3 regions of the Priestia sp. YIM B13489 genome follow, and region 3 is predicted to be linked to each of the others. Evidence: riboswitches for the same ligand, from Rfam matches in the RefSeq annotation. Region 3 holds a riboswitch; each other region holds the start of a gene.
The links. A riboswitch is a leader RNA that binds a small molecule or an ion and turns the genes downstream of it on or off. The one in region 3 is predicted to bind S-adenosylmethionine.

Region 1 (7,828 bases), on a different contig from region 3:
GGAAAGCAAAAAAGCTTAGGTGAATTTTTTCGTTCTTTACGGAAAAAATAACTACCGTTTTCTTATTAAATAGATAAAAGCGGTCAATTTAAACGTTGACCGCTTTTTTTAGATGGTTTGCTTATTTTTTTCTAAAACAATACCCGCTGCTTCACTAACAGATGACACAACAGCAGAGGCGTGGCGCTGCACAGCTTCAGGAGCTGTAGCCATAGCGAAACTGTTCGGCGTTAATTGAAACATAGGAATATCATTAAATGAATCCCCCACACATGCAATTTCCTCTGGTTTTAGCTGAAGATGATTTAATAAAATTTCAATGGCATTTCCTTTGCTGATATGTTTAGGCATAATATCCAAACACTGCTTGGCAGAAATATATGTATCAATATAATCACCAAACTCTTCGTTCACTTCTTTTTGCAGAGCTACCATTTCATCATGATCTCCAAGAACCGTGATTTTAGATGGAGAAAGAGCGTGACCAAATGAATCCGTCATTTCAATTTGTTCTTCGATAGGGAAAAACATGTGAGTTTCAATCGCTTCAATAATTTCATTTCGCTGCTCTACGTAATTCGTGTCGTTTGAACAGACAAGCGTAATACGGTTAGGATCTATCGTTTTTTTATAAAGTTGAACCGCTAAATCATCTTCAAACACTTTTCCATGAAGTTCTTGATTTTCTTTGGTCCACACAAATCCTCCGTTTTGGCTAATGCGATGAAATGTATTATTAATATCAGTAGAAATCTTTAAAATTTCCGTATCCATTCGTCCAGACGCAAGACAAACCTCTACTCCTTGGCGCTGAAGTTCACTAAGTGCGTCTGCATTATGCTGTTCTACGTATTTTTCTTCGTGTAAAAGAGTGCCATCTAAGTCGCTTACAAATAATTTAATCATTGCTTGAAAATTCCTTTCCCTGAAAAATTTGCTGTGACAAGAGCGTTACAAATTTATTACATTCCTTATTCTATCAGTGTTTCCCAAGAAACTCATAAAAAAAGCTCAGACCGGCGGTGAATTCAAAGAGATTAAGACATAACTGCATCAATTTTTTTCGCAGGAGTCTTCGCCTTGCCCTTCAGTCAACAGCTAGAAACAGCTACATGAAATCCAGTTCACGATCACAATGAAAAAAATCCGAACGCAGTTGATTCTCAATTAAGAATCTGGATTTACGGTTCGGATCTTTCTTCAGCTAAAACCCATTTGTCGCAGCCTTTTTTTCAGGTTTGTTCACTGTAAAAAAACAGCCGCGGTCTAAAAGACCGCGGCCATATTTTACAATACGTTAAAATATTTCGCTTCAGGATGTGCAAAAACAAGGGCTGTAACAGAAGCTTCTGGTTCCATCATGAAACCGTCTGTTAACTGAATGCCGATGTCTTCAGGTTTAAGTAATTTAAACAGTTTTGCTTGGTCCTCAAGGTCTGGACATGCAGGATATCCGAATGAAAAACGCTGACCTTGGTATTTGGCTGAAAAACGCTCCGCCATTGTAAAGTCAGGCGAATCGGGGAATCCCCAGCGGTCACGAATTTGCTGATGAACACGTTCTGCTAATCCTTCAGCTAGTTCAAGCGCAAGAGCTTGGAACACGTGACTCTTTAAAAACTCGCCGTTTTCTTTGAATTTCGCCGCGCGTTCGCGAATGCCTGTTCCTGCTGTTACAGAGAAGAAACATACATAGTCCATCTCTTTTTCTTTAGGCTTTGCAAAATCAGATAAGCACAAGAACTGTCCTTTTGCTTGTCGAGGGAAGGTAAAGCGTTCAATTTCTGTTTTTTCATCAGCAGGATCATAAATAATTAAATCATTTCCGTCTGCTTGAGCAGGGAAGAACTGATAAATAACCGCTGGCTTAATTAAGTTTTCTTTTAGTGCCAGTTCGAGCAGGTCATCAACGGTTTCTTTTAATTGAACAGCACGCTCATCTTTTTCAGCAAGCAGCTTATTCACTTTTCCTTTTAGTCCTAAGTGATGGCCTAAAAGCATCTGCCAGTTAATATACGGAAGAACCTGTGCCAAATCGTAGTGTTTAACAACGTGGCGCTTTAAATCAGCAGGTACAAAAACAGGAGAGTCCGTTGAAATGGCGGATCTTTCTAAAACAGCCGTAGCTGCTTGAGCGGTTTGAGGCTGGCGTTCTCGAACCGTTACTTTCTTTTCTTGCCGCGTTTTTAAATCTGCTAAAAGCTGAATAACTTCTTCTTTGTTCTGCAGCTTATTTGCTAACGCTAATCCGTCCATCGCATCTTTGGCGTAGAGGACCGCACCTTCATATTCCGGGGCAATTTTAAAGTCAGTAAATTTACGGGAAAGGGCAGCGCCTCCTACCATAATTGGAACATCAATGCTTGATTGTGTTAAATCTTGGGCAGTCAAAACCATTTGCTGAGCTGACTTTACTAGAAGACCTGACAGGCCAATGATGTCTGGCTTTTCTTCTTTTACTGCTTCAATCAGCTGCTGGGGCGTTACTTTAATTCCTAAATCTATTACTTTAAAACCATTGTTGCTTAAAATGATGTCTACTAAGTTTTTACCGATATCATGCACGTCGCCTTTAACCGTTGCAAGAATAACTTTGCCTTTTCCAGAATCATTTTCAGTTGCTTCCATATGAGGTTCTAAAAAGGCAACGGATGCTTTCATCACTTCCGCACTTTGAAGCACTTCTGCTACAATCAGCTGGTTGTCATTAAACAAACGTCCAACTTCCGCCATCCCCTTCATAAGCGGTCCGTTAATAATATCTAACGGATCATCATATTGAGCTAAAGCCTGTTCTAAATCAGGAAGCAATCCTTCTTTTGTACCTTCGACAATATACATTGCCAATCGTTCTTCGAGTGTTAACGTAGAAATTTCTACTTTTGCTTCTTTCTTTTTATCACGATAAAAGTCGGTAAACGTGCTTAACGTTTCATCAGTTGTGTTAAATAATAACGCATTAGCAAGCTCAATTTCAGCTTCTGGAATAGAAGCATAGCGCTCTAACTTTTCGGTATTAACAATGGCATAATCGAGTCCAGCCTGCGTACAGTGATAAAGGTAAACCGCATTTAGTACTTCACGTCCGACTGGAGGAAGACCGAATGACACGTTACTTACGCCGAGAATGGTCAGGCAATCAGGCAGGGCTTCTTTAATCATTTTAATCCCCTTAACTGTTTCTTCAGCAGAACCAATGTATTGTTCATCACCAGTCCCTACAGGAAACACAAGAGGGTCAAAAATAATATCTTTTGGATTAAAGCCATGTTTTTCAACAAGCAAATCATGTGAGCGTTTAGCAATCTCTACTTTTCGTTCTGCAGTAACGGCCATGCCTGTTTCATCGATTGTACCGACAACCAGAGCTGCACCGAATTTTTTTGCTAGCGGTAAGATTGCATCAAAACGCTCTTCACCATCTTCTAAGTTAATGGAGTTAATAATGACCTTACCTTGCGAGTACGTTAAAGCTTTTTCAATAACTTTCTCGTCCGTTGAATCGATTACAAGAGGAACCTTCACTTTTTTTACAACTTCTTGAATAAATTCCTCCATGTCTTCCATTTCTTCACGGTCCGGATCTGCCAAGCAAATATCAATAACGTGAGCACCATTTTTAACTTGAGCACGCGCAATTTCAGATGCTTCTTCAATTTTTCCTTCCGCAATCAGACGCTTGAACTTGCGAGAACCGATTACATTCGTACGTTCTCCCACAAAAAGAGGGCGCATAGAATCGTCATATACAAGCGGTTCAATACCGGTTACAGCATGGTTATGCTCGGAGCGATCAAGCGAACGGGGCGCAACCTCTTTTACCGCTTCCGCCAGTGCTTTAATATGAGCAGGCGTTGTACCGCAGCATCCGCCTACAAAGTTCAGCCAGCCTTTATCAGCAAACCCTTTAATTTTTTGAGCAAGCAGCTCAGGGGATTCATGATAATTGCCTTCTTCATCCGGAAGTCCAGCGTTTGGATAACAGCTAACTGCTGAAGTGGCTAGGTCTGAAAGAGAGCGAATATGATCCGTCATAAATTCAGGGCCTGTCGCGCAGTTAAGTCCGACTGAAAGAGGCTTCATGTGTTCCAGTGATAAGTAAAAAGATTCGATATCTTGACCAGCGAGAGTTGTTCCCATCGGCTCAATTGTTCCTGAAATCATAATAGGAACTTCGGTTTTTAGTTTTTCAAACGCCGCTGTAATACCTAAAAATGCGGCTTTTACGTTCAGCATATCTTGACAGGTTTCGACTAAAAGCAAGTCAACGCCGCCGTCTAACAAACCTCGAGCTTGCTCTTCATACGATTCTACTAACTCAGGGAATGTAATACCTCCGGTAACAGAGAGAGTTTTAGTGGTAGGACCGATAGCTCCAGCTACGAACCTAGGCCATTCGGGAGTTGAATATTTATCGCGGGCTGCACAAGCAAGCTTCACAGCTTCGATATTCAATTCATACGCCAAGTGACCTAAATCGTATTCATCAAGTACGGTAGATGTTGAGCCAAACGTATTGGTTTCAATGATGTCAGCACCTGCTGCAAAGTACTCTTCATGAATGCGCTGAATCACATGAGGCGCTGTTCGAGTCAAATATTCGTTGCAGCCTTCATATTCTTCGCCGCCAAAATCTTCAGCGGTTAAATCAGCATCTTGAATCATCGTTCCCATTGCTCCATCGATGATGAGTATTCGCTTCTTTAGTTGTTGTTCGATAAGTGAGCTCATTTATATCTTCCTTTCTGATGTAACAAGTTGCTTGTCATGAATATAGCGTGTTAGAATTTCGGTCATTTCATAGCGCATAAACGGCGTAATTAAGTAAATACCGTCAAATAACTCATATGCTGTATCAATTAAGCTTTTTGCAATCGCAAGACCTTCGACTTCACCGCGGATTCGGTCATTTCCCGTTGCATCCATGCGTTCTAGAATATCTTCTGATAATTTAATTCCAGGTACTTCATGGTGAATAAATCGAGCATTTCTTGCGCTTGTTAACGGCATGATACCGATATATACCGGTGTTGTTAAATGTTTGGTTGCTTCATATACCTCTTCAATTTGCTTAGTTGAATAGAGAGGCTGAGTAATGAAATAGTGAGCCCCGCAGTCGATTTTCTTTTCCAAACGCTGAACGGCTCGGTCTAAGTGACGCACGTTTGGGTTAAAGGCAGCTGCAATGGAAAAATTGGTTTTTTGACCAAGTGGTTTGCCGGAATAAGATAGTCCTTCATTAAACTGAGCGATTAAACTAATCAAGTCAAATGAAGATAAATCGTAGACCGAAGTGGCGCCAGGGAAATCGCCAACTTTTGACGGATCACCCGTAATTGCAAGTACTTGATTCATTCCTAGCGTATGAAGTCCCATTAAATGAGATTGAAGTCCAATTAAATTTCGGTCGCGACAGGTAATATGAATAAGCGGTCGTGCTTTTGTTTCTTGCTGCATCAGTGTTGCCATTGCCAAGTTGCTGATGCGAGGTGAGGCAAGAGAATTATCAGCTAATGTAATAGCATCTACGCCGACTTTATCAAGTGCTTTTGCGCCTTCTAAAAATTTCGTCGGACCAAGCTGTTTAGGCGGATCTAGCTCGACGATAACCGAGCGGCGCTTCTTCACAATTTCATGCATATGAGGTTTATCCTGCTGCTCACGCTCTTGAACCGTAACGGCAGGTCTCATTTTAACAACTTTGCTTGTAATCGGAGGCAGCTCTTTTAAGGCAGATGACATTGCGCGTACGTGAGCTGGTGTTGTACCGCAGCATCCTCCAATTAAGCGAACCCCTTGTTCGCGGAATAAACGCGCGCTTTCTACAAAGTAGTCTTCATTTGTTTCATATTCCAGCTTTCCTTCCACATACGCCGGAAGGCTGGCATTAGGGTAAGCAGATAAGAAAGCACGATCAGGAAGCGGTACTTCTTCAAGAGACTGAATCATATGATAAGGACCTAAACGGCAGTTTAGCCCGACAACATCTGCTCCCAGCGCCTCTAATTCTTTTAATGCATCTGCTAAAGGGCGGCCATCTTGCAGTACGCCAATATCATGCAGGGAAACGTGAGTAATAATAGGCTTATCCGTTTCTTTTCTTGCCAGTGTAAGAACGGTTTTTAATTCTTCGAAATCATAGTATGTTTCAAACAAAAGGCCATCCACGCCTTCATTTAAAAGCCAAAACATCTGTTCACGAATGCTTCGCTTAACCTCTTCTAAACTAATAGCGTTTTTTTGGAAAGAACGAATTCCGCCGAGTGTACCAACCACGTAAGCCTGATCTTTTGCAGCTTGTTTCGCTAATTTTACACCAGCAACATTGATGTCTTTGACTGAATCTTCTAATCCATAACGGGCAAGTTTTTGATAATTAGCAGCGTACGTATTTGTTTGAATAACGTTTGCACCAGCTTCTACATAGGCTCTGTGAATACGAGCAACCTCTTCTGGTTTGGTGATGTTTAGTTCTTCAAAACAGCTGTCAATACCGTGTGAGTAAAGGAGGGTACCAGTGGCACCATCCCCAATTAAAATTTTAGACTTTAAATCTTCAAGTAACCCCATGTCAAAACCTCCTTAAATTGTTCCGCTTCTATTTCACGAGTGATTCGTTTTATGCAATATGCCGATAAAATAGAAAAAGTCTTCTTAAGAAGAAGACTTTTTTCGCCTTCTTATCTTCCAAGCAATAAATTGCTTGCTGGATTTAGCACCATGTCTCTAACGACTGGTTGCTGAGGTTTCAAAGGGCCAGTCCCTCCACCTCTCATGATAAGAATCAATTGTATATAATTGAAACATATTTTTTTAAATAGAAAGAATACTTATTTAATAATTTATCTGATTTTTAGAAATTATACAACAGTAAATTGTGAATTTCCAGCAAATATTGAGGAAAATTTAAAAGCTAAAGGGAAAATATCCGTATATTTTGTTTGAAAATGACTGTTATGTTAGGGGTTAAAGAGTTTTTTGTGAGAAATACAAAAAGAAAATGAAAAAAATAAACCAAAAGGCACAAGCACTGGGATGTGCGTAGATTTACACGTGAAAAGGCTCGTCTTTTTTTTATCGTTTCTACATATAGTGAACTATGAAGGATAGAAGGGTGATGGGCATGAAAAGGTGGAAACTCACGCTGCAGGTTGCTGCTACGTATGTAGGCACCGTTGTAGGAGCCGGTTTTGCAACAGGCAAGGAAATCGTTCAATTTTTTACACAGTACGGGGAACTTGGAATGGTCGGAATTTTGGTCAGCGGCTTGTTTTTTATTTGGCTAGGTTCAAAAATGATGCTGCTTTCGCACGCAATTGGGGCTTCTTCTTATCAGCAGCTTAATACATATTTATTTGGTGATGTGCTTGGAAAAGTGGTAAACGGTGTAATGATTGTCATTTTATTTGGAGTAACTTCAGTCATGCTAGCGAGTACGGGAGCAATAGGAAAAGAACAGTTTGGGCTGTGGCCTCCTGTTGGGATGATTTTTACAATTGTTTTAACTTATATATTTATCGCAAAAGGAATTAACGGTATTTTAATGGTTAATTCTCTTGTTGTGCCGATGATGCTTTCATTTGCTTTTATCATATTTATGCCGAATATCAGCTATTTCTCACTGATTCAAACGAAGCCGGATTTAACGCTCGTCACGCAGTGGAAGTGGGCGGTTAGTCCCTTTTTATATATTTCCCTGAATCTAGCTTTGGCTCAGGCCGTTTTGGTCCCATTAGGAAGCTCGGTGAAAGATAGGAGCGTGATTACAAAAGGGGCCTTAATAGGAGGTTGTGTACTTACGTTTATGCTTGTTTCTACTCATCTTGCC
Region 2 (7,828 bases), on a different contig from region 3:
GCTCTTACTCCTTTTATGTCAGGAAGCAGTATTTCCAAAGGGCCTGGTCCATTAAAAGCGTGGACGGAAAGCAGAGAGTTTCCAGCGCCTACAAAAGAGCGCTTACGAGATTGGTTTGATAAAAGGAGTGATAATGATGAACGGAAGCATTCAAAATAGAGACAGTTTTTTAGACAATATTGCTGCTAATCTTAAGAGAAGCAGGCGAACAAACGGCGTAGTAAGGCCACAATGGAAGCACGCTCCTCAGCATGAGGTTTACCGCAGCTATTCGCCGGATCAATTAAAGAAAGAGCTTGAAAACCATTGCGAACGTATTCATACTCGCTATGTAGAAACATCATCACAACACTTGCCAGCTGTCCTTGAGGAAGTCGTAGCGAACTATGGAAATGGTCTTGTGAGCACGTGGGATGATCCTAGGTTTTCCGAATATGGATTGAATCTGCTGATGGAGAAATGGGAAACAAGCAGTAGCCTTCATGTATGGAATTCTGCAAAAGGCGATGAGAATATTAAACTAGCTGAACAAGCAAATGTTGGCATTACCTTCAGTGATTTGACGCTAGCGGAATCCGGCACAGTTGTTTTGTTCAGCAGCGCTGAAAAAGGACGATCGGTCAGTTTGCTGCCCGCCACTTATATTGCAATCATTCCTCAAAGCTCAATTGTTCCTCGCATGACACAAGCCGCTGAAATGATTCATGAAAAAGTAGAGCGAGGAGAAACGATTGCTTCTTGCATTAACTTTATTACGGGACCGAGCAATTCAGCCGATATTGAAATGAATTTAGTCGTTGGCGTGCATGGACCTATTCAAGCCACTTATATTGTAGTGAATGATCGATGAGACTGGGACAAACGTATTTTAGCCGAAGTGAAAAACGAACCGTGAATCAACATGTTTGATTCACGGTTCGTTTTCTTTGTTATGTTGAGCATAGGTTTTAGCTGTTTCATTCCTTCTAGCAGTTGATTGGAGGGCAAGGCGAAGACTCCGGCGGGAAAAGCGGAACAGATGAGACCCCGCAGGAGCAGAAGCGACGAGGAGGCTCACCGTCCGCCCGCGGAAAGCGAAGTCTTGCACGGAAATCAACTGCGGTGTCACAAGCGGTTCAGCTAGCTCATGCATCTCATTTGTTCGTCTTTAGATTGGATTCATTTTGTTATGTCTCAGCCTCTTTTATTCATGCTCCATTTCTAAATAGCGGGATAATGTGAAGAAATGTCGCATTTTGAATAAACGTGGCTAATTTTAAAAAGGTAAAAAGCAAATCTTGTAGAATACTAAGTCTATAGATAAAAGGTGGGGAAATGGGAAGTGCAAAAGAAAGGAGCAATGAGCATGTCACCACACAGAGAATTAACATCTGAAGCTGAGCAAAAGCAGCAAGGTGAATTACAGCAGCTACGAGCTATTTTTAATGACGTATTAGATGCCATTGTCGTATTTGATGAGTATTTTCAAGTTATAAATGCAAATGAATCAGCCTGCGGGCTGTTTGAAAAAACAAAGGATGAGCTATTAACGTATCAAATGAAAGATTTTCTGATGTATTTTCCGTATGACATGATTGAAGCGTATTATCCAGCACTCTTAGAAGAAAGCTATTTTAAATATGAAGGCGCGATGACGCTTCGAAGCGGCATGATGAAACATGTTGAATTTACTTCACACAAACATAGTCACATGTCGGGCATTATTGTGTGTACATTTCGGGATATTACGCAGCACAAAATTATGGAAAATGAACGGTTTATTAGTCATCATATGTTTATGGATGTATTTAATGAAGCGGTAGACGGAATTGTCATTTTTGATCGAACGGGTCAGCTTATCGACGCGAACCCTTCATTTTGCGAACGATTAAATTACACAAGAGCACAGCTTCTAACCAAAACATTAGAAGAGCTTGTAGAACCTACTTATCATTATAAGGTGAAAAAATTATGGAGAACTCTGCATCAAGAAGGAAAGACAAGCGGTGAGCTACCGATCAGGCTCGAAAATGGAGACGTTACTTTTTTTGAATTTACCACAACGGCTAATATATACAGTCAATACTATATGTCCATTATGAGAGACGTGACGGAAAAACGGCTGATGGAGCAGCAGCTGTTGAGAAGCGAAAAAAATTTCAGGGCTATTTTTGAAAATGCGATTGAAGCGATCTTGATTTGGAGAGATGATGGTGAAATCTTGAACGCTAATCTTGCTTCTTCGCGTACATTTGAGCTGCCGTTAAACAAATTAATTGGAAGCAATTTGTATACGTTTATCGATACAAAAAGCTTTAGTGCGTTAAAGGTGCTCCAAACGTTTCAAACAAAAGGAGAAATTCGTAATCAGCTTCCTTTTTACATGCCAAATGGAGAAATCAAACAGTTGGAATTCACAGGGAAAAAAGGCATTATAGAAGGAGACCATTTAACGATTTTTCGAAACATCAGTGAACGTACAAAAATCGAACAGGAGCTTCGGAATAACGAAGAGAAATTCAGACAGATTTTTAATGGTTCGATCGATGGGTTAGTTTTATGGGACGGCAAGCGAAATATTGTTGATGTAAATTCTTCTCTTTGTGATATTCTAGAACTCAGCAAAGAGGAGATTTGTGCGCACTCCATGGAGGATTTTATTTCTTCAGCGAATTTAGATGCGGTCATTGAGCATAAAGAAACGATTGAGCAAAAAGGGGAAGCAGAAGGAGAGATTACGTACGTTACGGGGAACGAAAAAGTTAAAAATATCGAATTTTCCACGAAAAAAGATATCTTGCCAGGTCTATATATGACGCTTTTAAGAGACGTAACGGAACGAAATCAAATGCAAGAGCAGATTCGAAAATCGGATACGCTTCAAGTAGTCGGCCAGTTAGCAGCTGGGATTGCGCATGAAATCCGCAACCCGATGACAGCTTTAAAAGGGTTTGTGCAGCTGTTAGAAAGCAGCATTCAAGAAGATCACTCTCTTTATTTTGATATTATTAAATCCGAATTAAAAAGAATTGAAACCATTATTACAGAGTTTCTCGTACTCGCTAAGCCACAGGCCGTAAAGTTTGAAAAGAAAAATCTAGCTGGGGTTGTTAAAGAAACGATTGATTTATTAAATGCTCAAGCGCTTTTAGAAAATATTCAGTTTGAACTAAGTGTGTCTCCTCACCTGCCAATGGTATACTGCGAGCCGAACCAAATTAAGCAAGTACTAATAAATGTCATTAAAAATGCAATTGAAGTCACGTCAAACGGAGGAAGAATTATTGTTGAAGTTTACTCTACAGAGCCGCACTACGTGACGGTCTCCATTCGAGATCAAGGAGACGGAATGCCCGAAGAGCGCATCAAGCGCTTAGGAGAACCATTTTATACGACAAAAGAAAAAGGAACGGGACTCGGTTTGATGGTCTCATATAAAATTATCGAAGAACATAAAGGGCGAATTGAAGTGGAAAGCAAAATAGGAGAAGGCACAGCTTTTCATGTTATTCTTCCAGCTTAATTAGAAAGGATAAAAAATATGTACTACGGAGAAATGAATTTATTTTCTGATTTGAAAATTTATATTGTAGCCTCGGAAAAAGGGGTTCAACATATTTGGTTTGATAGCGATGATCATAACGAGCAGCTTAAAAAACTTGTCCATGACGAAAATTATCATCATGTGAAAGAAGCAAAGCGACAGCTGCAGGATTATGCTGGAGGGCGCACGTTAACATTTGATTTGCCTTTGGATATAAAAGGAACAGACTTCCAAAAAGAAGTATGGTTAACGCTTAAAGGTATACCTTATGGACAAACGTGGTCTTATAGTGATGTAGCGGAGTCTGTTAATCGCTCTAAAGCCGTAAGGGCTGTGGGACAAGCGAATCGTCGAAATCCACTGCCTATTATTTTACCTTGTCACCGTGTGATTGGAAAAAATGGAGCTTTAACAGGTTATGCAGGTTCCCAAACTCATATAAAAGAGAAACTATTAATGCTTGAAAGAAATGTAGCAAAAGGCGCTCTGGAGTTAAAATAACTATTCACCGTCCAATTTCCAGCCTTCTCCCTGCACAAAAACACCGTCAATTTGCTGAGGAGAAGGAAGGGAATTTAGTTCTTCATCTTTGGATAAATCGAATAGCTGATAGTGCTGCTTACGATTCAGCGCTTTGTTTTTATCCGTTTTTTGCTCTGAACTCATATTTACTCCCCCTTATTCAAAAAGAATCCCCTATAATATATGTAGAAAAAGAAGAGAGTACTGTTACAATTGTGTTACAAATGCAGGTGAAAACCAGTGCTCAACAAAAAAAAGCCGCATAGCAGCGGCTTTTTTTATTGAGCAGATTGCAATAAAACTTTTTGAATGGATTCCAAAGACGGGGAATGGATAATTCCATGCTCTGTAATAATGGCCGTAATCAGTTCGCTTGGCGTCACATCAAAAGCTGGATTGTACACAGAGATTCCGTCTGGAGCAATTTGTGTATCTCCAATGTGCGTTACTTCTTTAGGTGAACGTTCTTCAATAGGGATGCTGCTGCCGTCTTGAATAGATAAATCAAATGTGGACTGCGGCGCTGCTACGTAAAATGGAATACCGAATGCTTTCGCTAAAAGAGCAAGTCCATATGTTCCAATTTTGTTAGCCGTATCGCCATTTGCTGCAATGCGGTCAGCACCTACAATAATCCCATTAATTCCTTTTGTTTTAATGGTATGAGCGGCCATATTATCCGTAATCAGCGTCACGTCCACTCCCGACTGCTGAAGTTCCCAGGCTGTTAAGCGAGAACCTTGAAGAACGGGTCTTGTTTCACAGGCAAATACTTCAAGCGGAATATCGCGCTGCTTAGACAAGTGAAAAGGTGCTAAGGCTGTTCCGTAATAAGCTGTAGCAATTGAACCAGCATTACATATTGTCATGATTTTATCTTTCTTTTTAAATAAAGAAAGAGCATGATCTCCAATTCGGTAGCACGTTTCTTCATCTTCTACTTGAATTTGAATAGCTTCATGAACAACTTTTGTTTTAGCTTCATTAACGGACGAAGCGGATTCAGCGCTTTTCGCTACGCGCTCCAATGCCCAAAATAAATTGACGGCAGTAGGGCGTGAACTAGCTAAATACTGTTGATCAAGAGCTAGTTTTTTGTTAAATTCCTTGACTGAATCTGTGTCATAGCTAAGCGCAGAAAGAGCAAGACCAAAAGCCGCCGTAATGCCAATTGCAGGAGCTCCGCGTACTTTCAAGGTAGTGATAGCATCCCATACGTCTTTAATGGTTTGCAGCTTAATATATTCAACTTTGCCAGGAAGCTGCTGCTGATCTAATAAAGTAATATATGATTCATTCCATTCCACTGAGCGCGGAAGTGATAGTGTATTTGTCATGCTGATACCGATCCTTTCATTGTGTACATTATTCGTTATCGAAGTAAATGTTCAAATTCATTTGGTGAAACATCTTGTTGGTGCAGAAGCAAATAGCGTCCAATTTTTAACGCAGTACGTTTAGCGTTAATTTTTCTTTCCTCTGAAGAAATTTCGTCTAAGTCCGCCACGTGAGCTAAGCCAATCGTACGTCGAATGATTTCACATCCTGCATATCCAACAGCATCTTGCCACGTTTGCGTTAAAATTTCATGTAATAAGCGCTCATCTTTAGCGAAAGGTTCAGTGTTTTCAGAATGCCAAAGCGCAGTAAAGGTATCTTTGAATACGTTCCATGTGTTCGTAATGTGTGCAAATAACGGTTCGCGATTTGTTTCTCGAGAAAGAGCATTTAAAAATAAATTCGCAACAAATTGCCCTAAATCGAATCCAAACGGACCGTAAAAAGCAAATTCTGGATCAATCACTTTCGTTTCTTGACTGCTAGAAAAGATGCTGCCTGTATGTAAATCACCGTGGATTAGCGTTTGCGCATTTGTTAAAAATTTATATTTTAATTTTGCTGCTTGTAGCTTTACATCACCATCATTCCACAATTCTTCTACATCAGGACGCAGCGCTTTTTCAAATTCATTTGTATCAATATCAAAAAAAGGATCTGTAAAAACTAAATCTTCCGTAATATTGCATAAGTCGGGGTTGCTGTACTTAACAACTTCTTCTTTTTTATCCTGAGGTTTTAAGGCGAAATCAGACGTTTTGAACGCAATATGTCCTAAAAAAGAACCGATATGCTGTGAGAGCAGAGGATAACTTTCACCTTGAATAAGTCCGGCGCGAGAAATCGTTAAATGAGACAGGTCTTCCATGACCGTAACAGCAAGCGTTTCATCGTGGTAATAAACAGCGGGCACAAGTTCTGGCGTAAATGCACCGAATTGCTTGAGCGCATTGCTTTCAATTGTGGCACGGTTCAAGGATAGAGGCCAGCTTTCGCCTACAACTTTTGCATAGGGAAGCGCTTGTTTGACGATAATGGATTTATTTGTTTGATCATTTATGATGTGAAAGACGAGATTTAAGTTGCCGTCACCAATTTCACGGGCAGTCAGTGCTTCTGTGGCATCAAAAAGACCTAGCTTTTTCACAAGTTTGATTGCTGAAATTTCTGTTAAAGGGTGATATTTCTCTGTTTTTGTTGTTGACATCGGAATCCCTCCATAGTTTATTAAACTGATTTGTTTACTAAGTTAATAGGTTTAAGAATATATGGAGGCTTTTATAATTTTAGAAAATATAAAAGCCTCTTTCGTTGGAAAGAGGCTTGATTGTAGTGTTCAAACCTCTTATCTGCCAGAAAAAATTACTTTCTGTTGGAATTAGCACCGTGCCTTTGTAAAACATGTTTTACGGGTGTGATCCATCTTAGGATGGAATGACGGTCGGTTGCTGGGCTTCACAGGGCCAAATCCCTCAGCCAACTCTTGATAAGAGTACGATTACTTATTCAATTTTGATTTGTTTGAATATTTTATGATATCTGGTGAAAATCGTATCATGCAAAAAAACGGCTGTCAATACATAATTAATAAAATTCTGTACGGCGATCTGTAAAGACGGGAATTTGTTTACGAATTTCTTTTACAAGTTCCAGGTTAACCTCAGCACTCAAAAGTTCTTCGCTATCGCCAGCTTCAGCGATTATTTCTCCCCACGGATCGATGACTAAGGAATGTCCGGCAAATGTGTTATTAGGATCTTGGCCTACACGATTACATGCGATTACATAGCATTGATTTTCGATTGCACGGCTAATGAGCAGGGCTTTCCAGTGGGCAAGTCTTGGAGCCGGCCACTGAGCGACAACAAACAAGACTTCTGCTCCGCTGCTAGTGTGAACCCGAATCCATTCTGGAAAACGAATATCGTAACAAATAACTCCTGCGCACAGTGACTGTTCAAGTGTAAAAAGATTTTTTGCTGTTCCTGCTTCTAAATACAGGTGTTCATCCATTAATTTAAATAAGTGCAGTTTACTGTATTGTGATACTTCACGACCTTTTCGGTCAAAAATATACATCGTATTCGTGATGCCTTGCTCTGTTTTTTTCGCGATCGAACCTGCCACAATATTTACTTCGTTCGTTTTAGCAAACTGAGAGATTAATTGCTTGGCTTGCTGTCCTTCATCATCTGCAATTTCGTCTAGCCGCGTCAAATCATAAGCTGTATCCCATAGCTCAGGAAGCACAAGGATATCAGGGTTTTCTTTCAGGGCTTCCGTCATTTTTTGTTCGATATATTTTCGGTTTTTAGTTGGGTTTCCAAACGCAATATCAAGCTGCAAACACGTAATTTTTACACTCACTTTATCATCCGTCCTTTTTTTAGTAGTTGAAAAAAATGACTTTACAAGTTGAGTATTACAATATATTATTTGTGACTA
Region 3 (7,828 bases):
GGCGAAGACTCCTGCGGGACAAGCGGAACAGATGAGACCCCGCAGGCGCACAAGCGACGAGGAGGCTCATCGGCCGCCCGCGGAAAGCGAAGCCTTGCACGGAAATCAACTGCGGGGGAACAAGCGGTTCAGCTCATGTCGGCCTTTGTTTGTCCCCAGCCTCTTTCTTATTAGTAGATACAGAGAGTTCATCTTTTACCCTGTCCTATTAGTGCCTAATAAAATGGAAAGATAGGTTAGCTTATCATAATGTAGACTTTAATAGATATTCATAACTAGCAATTTCTAAAACGAAAGCTAAATGTGCGTTCTGCTTACAAGAAGGTAGTGACCATCATCAACAAATTCTCATATAAATAAGTAAGCTTGTTTACTTTTAACTAAATTTATTTATTAATAGGGGGATTAACTAGTTGATGAATTTGACGCTTCATGAACGTTCTGAAAAGTTATTAAAGCAAAGAATTAAACAATTAAATCCGAGAGATCCATTTAACTTTGTTTTTATGGGAGACAGCAGAGGTGACGGACCAAACGATAATTGTTTCACGATGAGCGGTGAATTTGAGCTTGTGTTAAAAAAGGCGGTGGAATTGAACCCGCTGTTTATTATTCATGGGGGAGACACCGTCTATACAGGGAAAAAAGAGTATTTGGAGCACTTTGTTAAGGTTGTTGAAAAAATCGCCCCGAACATTCCTATGTTTGTATGCGTAGGGAATCATGATGAACTGTACCTTGATGAAAGCAATCTCGAAAACTTCAGAGCCACTATCGGAAAAGTACACTGGGTCATTGATATTCCTGTCTTCAACTTCCGGTGCATCGCATTAAATAATGTCATCAGTCCCAAGAATAAAATATATGGATTTACAGATAGAGAGCTGAATTATTTAGAGCAGCAGCTAGAGGATGCTCCTCGTAATACCGTTGTAGCTATGCATGCGCAGCCAAATATTGGCCGGTGGTCAAATCTTGAAGGGTTTCCTGTAACGACTCCTCAAAGTCAAGAATTTTTTGATTTAATTCAAGAACACCGCGTGAAAAAAGTGTTAGTCAGCCACGTGCATGCGTATGACGAGCAGTTTATTAGAAAAAACAGAAACGGGTCGTTTACGCTTGGAAGAGGCACTGATTTTGTATTGTCAGGAGGCGCCGGCGCTCCCCTTGATTTTGAGCCGCCTTTAATTTTAAATAATTATAATTTTACGGAATTTTTTGTAAGCAGGTACGACATTTTAGGTCCTCTTCTTTGGAAGGATTTTGGACGACCTCGAAGAAATTGTTTGTAAAAACAAGAAAGTAGAAAGCTAGGTTCAAAAAAAGAGGCTGGAACAAAAGGGTTTTAGACGAAGTGAAACGAATCATCGATCAAGATGTGTGATTAGTGGTTCGTTTTTTTGTTAAGGCAAACGTAGGTTTCATGTGTATAGGTCTTTCTAGCAGGTGATTGGAGGACAAGACGAAGACTCCTGCGGGAAGCGAAGTCTTGTACGGAAATCAACTGCGGTGTCACAAGCGATTCAGCTCATGTATTCCATTTGCCTTTAGAGTGGATTCATTTGGTGATGTCTCAACCTCTTTTGGAAAAATGTGCATAACTCTTAACGAAACCTTGTAGCAGAAGGCTCAGTCAAACGTTATAATAGATAATGAATGATGATATATTCTCTATATTTGTCATATATTTGTATTACATATGTAATTAAAGAAAAACATTCACTTGATATACTGTTTAATGACTTAACTTTATCTTAAAATTTACAGTGAAATGCCTGTTTATAGAGGCTTAGAACATACACAGCAAATGGAGGAGCAATCATGGCAAACGAAAAGATGCAAGAAGGACTTGATCGTTTTATCAAGGAAGATTTAAATGACCTTTTAGGTAGACTGTTCCCCTTAATGGACCGGGAGTGTGCCGAAGAAAAAAGAAAGCTTATCGAAACAGCGGTAGAGTACATTTATTCGTCAGGATATCACCAAGGGGCAAAAGATTTAATCGAAACGCACCGAAAAGATGATTACAAATTGTTAAGGCAAAAGTTAGCGTCAGCGCCTCCTAAAAACTAATTTTTTTGAAATTTCTTTTGACAGCATAAATGTAAGGTGTTAAGATGACTCTACATTCAAAATATTATAAACAATTAAAACTCTTATTGAGAGAGGCGGAGGGACTGGCCCTGTGAAGCCCGGCAACCATTTAACATTCTTGTTGAAAAGGTGCTACATCCTGCAAAGCGTACAGCTTTGAAAAATAAGAGAGGATTTCATAGATACTATGCCTCTCTATTCGTGATAGAGAGGCTTTTTATTTTATGTGAATATGTTTTGAATGAACAATTTTATAAAAATGCATCAGGTGCTGTGTAACGAATGTACGCAGCTTAAAAGGGAAGACCGGTGAAAAGCCGGCGCGGTCCCGCCACTGTAATGGGGAGCAACTTATTAACCACTGTTTCATGTTGAAATGGGAAGGGATAGGAAGCGATGAACCTAAGTCAGGAGACCTGCCTGTTGTATGCACTTAAGCTCTACGGGATATAGAGAGGAGTGAGGAATACGTGTTGAGAAAAACAGGCTATCTCAACTTTAGTTAAGTATGCGTATCATCTCTCTTTTCATTTCGAAAAGAGAGATTTTTTAGTTTACCGATAAAAAATATACAGGGAGTGGAAAAAATGAGCAGTGTAAAAAGTTCAAACTTAGGTTATCCAAGAATTGGTGAAAAACGAGAATGGAAAAAAGCGCTTGAGCAGTTTTGGGCAGGAAAACTAGAGAAAGATATCTTTTTGCAGGAAATTGAGTCTCTTCGTCTAGGGCATTTAAAAAAACAGCGTGACGCAGGAATTGAATTGATTCCAGTCGGCGATTTTAGCTTATACGATCACGTGTTAGATACAGCCGCTATGTTTGGTCTAGTGCCAAAGCGCTTTGATTATGACGGGGGACCGGTATCGCTTGAAACGTATTTTGACATCGCGCGAGGAACAAAAGGTGCGGTAGCTTCTACGATGACAAAATGGTTTAACACAAATTATCACTATATCGTACCAGAGCTTGAGGAATGTACGCCGGCACTTGTAGAAAATCGCCCGCTTCAATTTTACAAAGAAGCAAAACAGAAGCTGAATATTGAAGGCAAGCCCGTTATTTTAGGTCCAGTAACATTTGTGAAGCTGTCAAAAGGATATAAAAAAAGTGAGTTTAAAGAAGTAGTTGAACAATTTGTTCCGCTTTATGCAACTATCTTAGCGGAGCTGCAAGCAGAAGGAGTAGAGTGGGTACAAATAGATGAGCCGGTTTTAGCTACAACGCTATCAAAAGAAGACCTGGCGCTTTACAAAGAAGTCTATCAAGCTTTGAAGGAAGCAGCACCGAATGTAAAAGTCATTTTACAAACGTATTTTGACAGCGTTGATTACTATAAAGAAGTCGTGTCTCTTCCTGTTGAAGGAATTGGTTTAGACTTTGTGCATGACCGAGGCGAAAATCTCACTGCCCTTAATAAATATGGTTTTCCAACTGATAAAGTGCTGGCAGCAGGAGTGATTGACGGACGAAACATTTGGCGTGAAAATTTGGACGAGCAGCTTTTAACGATCAGTGAAATTGAAGAAGCCGTATCAAAAGACCGTTTGATTCTTCAGCCTTCATCAAGTCTGCTACATGTTCCTGTCACGGTGAAAAATGAAGAGACGATTGATCCAGTATTGAAAAATGCGCTCTCTTTTGCAGATGAAAAGCTAAAGGAAATTACGCTGTTAACAAAAGCGGTGCAGCAAGGAAAAGAAGCAATAGAAGAAGAAATAAGCGTAAGCAAGCAGGCAATTCAAGCATTAAATGGATCATCTTTTCGAAATTGTCAAGATGTGCAAAAAGAGCTGAAGCAGCTGCACAGCTATAAAGCAGAGCGACAAGCGCCGTTTGACGTACGTCAGCGCGTTCAGCAAGAAGCGTTTCAACTGCCGCTTCTTCCAACGACCACGATTGGAAGCTTTCCGCAAACAAAAGAAGTGCGAAAAGAGCGTCTAAAATGGCGTAAAGGCGAGTTAAGCGATGAAGCATATGAAGCGTACATTAACGAGGAAATAAAAAAATGGATTGAAATTCAAGAAAACATCGGCTTAGATGTCCTTGTGCACGGAGAGTTTGAGCGTACGGATATGGTCGAATACTTCGGTGAGAAATTAGGAGGCTTTCAGTTTACGAAGTTTGGCTGGGTGCAATCTTACGGTTCTCGCTGCGTGAAGCCGCCGCTTATTTACGGAGATGTATCGTATGAGCAGGCGATGACGATCAAAGAAACGGTCTACGCACAGTCTCTAACAAATAAGCCGCTTAAAGGAATGCTGACGGGTCCGATTACGATTTTAAACTGGTCGTTTGTGCGTGATGATATCCCGCGCTACGACGTCGCAAATCAAATTGCGCTTGCTCTTAGAAAAGAAGTAGAAGCACTTGAAAGTCAGGGCATTTCAATGATTCAAGTAGATGAACCGGCGCTGCGTGAAGGACTGCCGTTAAAACGAGAAAACTGGGACAGCTACTTAAATGCTGCGGTGTATGCGTTCAAGCTAGCGACGGTATCGGTGCAAAACGAGACGCAAATTCACACGCATATGTGCTATTCAGAATTCGAAGAGATTATTGATGCGATTAAAGCGCTGGATGCCGACGTGATTTCCATTGAAACGTCTAAAAGCCACGGTGAATTAATTTATGCGTTTGAAAAACATACGTACAATCAAGGAATTGGACTTGGCGTATATGATATTCACAGCCCGCGCGTACCGAAGCTTGAAGAGCTTCAGCGAAACATTGACCGCGCTCTAAAGGTGCTTGATCCTGCATTATTTTGGATTAATCCCGACTGCGGCCTTAAAACAAGAGGAATCAGCGAGACGGTTGAAGCTTTAAAAGTGATGGTTGAGTCTGCAAAACAAACCAGAAAAAATTTATTACAAAACGTTTAATAATAAGAAAGTAAAGGCCAAGCAGTGTAACCGCTACACTGCTTGGTCTTATGGGATTTTAAAAGGCCAAAAATATCCATTGACACTTCCCGTACATTTTTGTATCTTTTTAAAGGTGTTTTTAAAATCAGGGAGGTACAACATGAGTAACAACAGCACGCAGCACGTTAAAATTGTAACAGCGGATCCATCAGCGCTAGGTCTATTCGGACTTGCCATGGTGACACTTGTTGCATCGTTTCAAAAGCTTGGGGTAACCGATGGTGTTTCATTGGTATTGCCATGGGCGGTTTTTTTAGGCGGAATAGGACAGTTAATCGCGTCTATGCAAGATTTCAAACATAATAATACCTTCGGCGCAACTGCTTTTGGTGCCTTCGGGTTATTTTGGCTAGGTGTAGCTATGACATGGCTTATTCAGCTTGGAGCATTTGGAGAAGCGCTCGCAAAAGAAGCGGATCCAAAGCAGCTCGCATTTGCTTTTGTCGGCTACTTGATTTTCAGCGTTTTTATGACAGTTGGAGCAATGGGCACTCATAAAGTATTATTTATTATTTTTGTGTTAATTGATTTCTTATTCATTGGATTATCGCTAAGTACATTTGGTGTGGCATATGAATACACGCACTTACTAGCAGCAGTGTCAGAGCTATTGATTGCTCTGTTTTCATTCTATGGATCTGCAGCGGCTGTATTAAATACTCACTATGGTCGAATTGTGCTTCCGGTGGGCAAGCCGTTTGGAGCATTTATCAAATAATCAAGATGTTAATTAAAAAGCGAAGTAGGGTTGAATTCTGTATGATGCAGAGGTCAATCCTTTTTTGTTTGGGCATTTTTATATATAGTAGAAAGAGATAGTTATATGTAATAGAAGCTTTTAGAGAAAAAAGAAAATACATAATGAAAGGAAACGTTCCAATGATTATAAGACAAGTGGAGGAAAAAGATTTAAACCAATTAATTACGTTAGAAAACAAAGGCTTTACACCTGCAGAAGCTGCCTCAAAAGATGCATTTATCACGCGGATCAACACTATTCCTGATACGTTTATTATCGCTCAAGAAAATGAAGAAATAATCGGATATGTGAACGGTCCCGTCATTTCAGCTCCGTTTATTACGGATGATTTGTTTGAAAAAACGATTTCGAACCCTGAGGCAGGCGGTCATCAAAGCATTTTAGGTATCGTTGTAAATCCCAATCATCATCACAAAGGAATTGCCAGTATGCTGCTAAGAGAGTTTGAAAAGCAAGCGCAGGACAAACAGCGCTTAACGGTTACTTTAACATGTAAAGAAGAATTGATTCCGTTTTACGAAAAAAACGGATATGTGAATCAAGGAGTAGCGGAGTCTCAGCATGCAGGCGTGCAGTGGTTTAATATGAGCAAGGAGCTTTAACAAACAATGAAATAGAAAAGCACAAGCTTCCTTTAAGGAGTTTGTGCTTTTTTATATTAATTTCTGTGTAGTTATTGTAAATATGTAAAAGTAAAGGTGGTATTTACATGAATAAGTACGGCTTTTTTTATTGAGAGGGTGCACAGGTGTTTAATCTATTTCGTTGCTTCTAGCGGTTGATTGGAGGGCAAGGCGAAGACTCCTGCGGGAAAAGCGGCACAGGTGAGACCCCGCAGGAGCGAAAGCGACGAGGAGGCTCAGCGGCCGCCCGCGGAAAGCGAGACCTTGCACGGAAATCAACAGCGGTGTAACAAGCGATTTATACTCAATCATTTCTCTCATTTTTTCGTCTTTAGATTGGATCAATCTCGTTATGTTTCAATCTCTTTTTTAGGTAGGTAAGAGACATTGATTTGTCAAACATATTTGACAGTAACAAGAAAAATAATATAAGATATGGATGTAAAAAGTTTTTTACATTTTAGAGATGAGTGATGAATGGTGGAAAATCGAATTAAAGAACTGCGTAAAAGCAAGCGAATGTCTCAGGATGAACTGGCAAAAGTATGCGGCGTATCGAGACAAACGATTAATGCAATTGAAAACAATAAGTATGATCCAAGCTTAACGCTAGCTTTTCAGCTGGCTGAGGAGCTGGGAGCAACAGTAGATGAGCTGTTTTTATTTCATAAATCATGATGAGTTAGTTAAACAGAGAAGGTAATGTGAAGTAGTGATGTTACTAGTAGAAGTTTTGACATTTCTGTACTATAAGTTAAAAGCACATAAGTAAACAGTAGATCAATATTACTTCTATCACTTTATAAAAAAGAGATTTACAGAGCAACGGTGGTGAAAGGAATGAAAAATCGAGCTGCCGGAGTAGCTCTTACAAGTACGGGCATGTTACTGTTGATGGTAACGTTAGTATTTCCTGTTCCGGGAGTAACGTATAGTTTACTTGTAGGAAGCAGCATTGTACTAAAGGGCTGCGGAACAGGAGGAATAAAAAGGTGTATCACGTGAATGCAGGGTGATGTAGAAAAGGAGGTTCCTTTTGAAAAAAAGAACAATTATTATAGCTGCACTTTTATTTATCGTCGTATTTTATTTTACATATACCGGGAAAGCCTATCAGTTAAAAGACGTCATAAAAGTAGACGAAGCAAACGTTACGCGTATTGAAATAGATACGGACGAAGGAAAACGTGTAGTAGATGATAAAAAAGAGATAAAGCAAATCGTACATTCTTTGGCAAAAATAGAAGTAAAAAAAAGCAAGGAGCTCGACCCAAAGTTTGACCAAGCTTACTGGGTAAAAATCGTCGAAAACGGAAAAGATGCGTACGGTTTAACGATTTATGATGATGACTACATAAAAGCGTTTAGCTTTGAAGATAAAAAACAGGCGACATATACGATTGTTAAAGACCAAAAAGTAGATGTTA

Region 1: another riboswitch for S-adenosylmethionine. It lies ahead of ACFX4W_RS23390 (bifunctional homocysteine S-methyltransferase/methylenetetrahydrofolate reductase); the one in region 3 lies ahead of metE (5-methyltetrahydropteroyltriglutamate--homocysteine S-methyltransferase).
Region 2: another riboswitch for S-adenosylmethionine. It lies ahead of mtnK (S-methyl-5-thioribose kinase); the one in region 3 lies ahead of metE (5-methyltetrahydropteroyltriglutamate--homocysteine S-methyltransferase).

The regions. Positions count from the first base shown of each region.
Region 1 covers NZ_JBHZOQ010000053.1:3,417,723-3,425,550, forward strand. Annotated here, with positions in the region: gene ACFX4W_RS23375 (hypothetical protein) at 1-51, shown strand, start outside; gene ACFX4W_RS23380 (Cof-type HAD-IIB family hydrolase) at 109-906, opposite strand; gene metH (methionine synthase) at 1,288-4,731, opposite strand; gene ACFX4W_RS23390 (bifunctional homocysteine S-methyltransferase/methylenetetrahydrofolate reductase) at 4,732-6,570, opposite strand; SAM riboswitch class I at 6,678-6,784, opposite strand; gene ACFX4W_RS23395 (YkvI family membrane protein) at 7,124-7,828, shown strand, end outside.
Region 2 covers NZ_JBHZOQ010000053.1:3,370,822-3,378,649, forward strand. Annotated here, with positions in the region: gene ACFX4W_RS23130 (LutB/LldF family L-lactate oxidation iron-sulfur protein) at 1-159, shown strand, start outside; gene ACFX4W_RS23135 (LutC/YkgG family protein) at 137-850, shown strand; gene ACFX4W_RS23140 (PAS domain S-box protein) at 1,346-3,502, shown strand; gene ACFX4W_RS23145 (methylated-DNA--[protein]-cysteine S-methyltransferase) at 3,521-4,024, shown strand; gene ACFX4W_RS23150 (hypothetical protein) at 4,025-4,189, opposite strand; gene mtnA (S-methyl-5-thioribose-1-phosphate isomerase) at 4,324-5,382, opposite strand; gene mtnK (S-methyl-5-thioribose kinase) at 5,418-6,590, opposite strand; SAM riboswitch class I at 6,726-6,876, opposite strand; gene ACFX4W_RS23165 (carbon-nitrogen family hydrolase) at 6,968-7,750, opposite strand.
Region 3 covers NZ_JBHZOQ010000036.1:70,815-78,642, forward strand. Annotated here, with positions in the region: gene ACFX4W_RS02200 (hypothetical protein) at 1-174, shown strand, start outside; gene ACFX4W_RS02205 (metallophosphoesterase family protein) at 417-1,292, shown strand; gene ACFX4W_RS02210 (hypothetical protein) at 1,822-2,073, shown strand; SAM riboswitch class I at 2,154-2,264, shown strand; cobalamin riboswitch at 2,344-2,532, shown strand; gene metE (5-methyltetrahydropteroyltriglutamate--homocysteine S-methyltransferase) at 2,682-4,976, shown strand; gene ACFX4W_RS02220 (acetate uptake transporter) at 5,119-5,736, shown strand; gene ACFX4W_RS02225 (GNAT family N-acetyltransferase) at 5,880-6,380, shown strand; gene ACFX4W_RS02230 (hypothetical protein) at 6,557-6,691, shown strand; gene ACFX4W_RS02235 (helix-turn-helix transcriptional regulator) at 6,879-7,079, shown strand; gene ACFX4W_RS02240 (hypothetical protein) at 7,242-7,406, shown strand; gene ACFX4W_RS02245 (DUF5301 domain-containing protein) at 7,438-7,828, shown strand, end outside.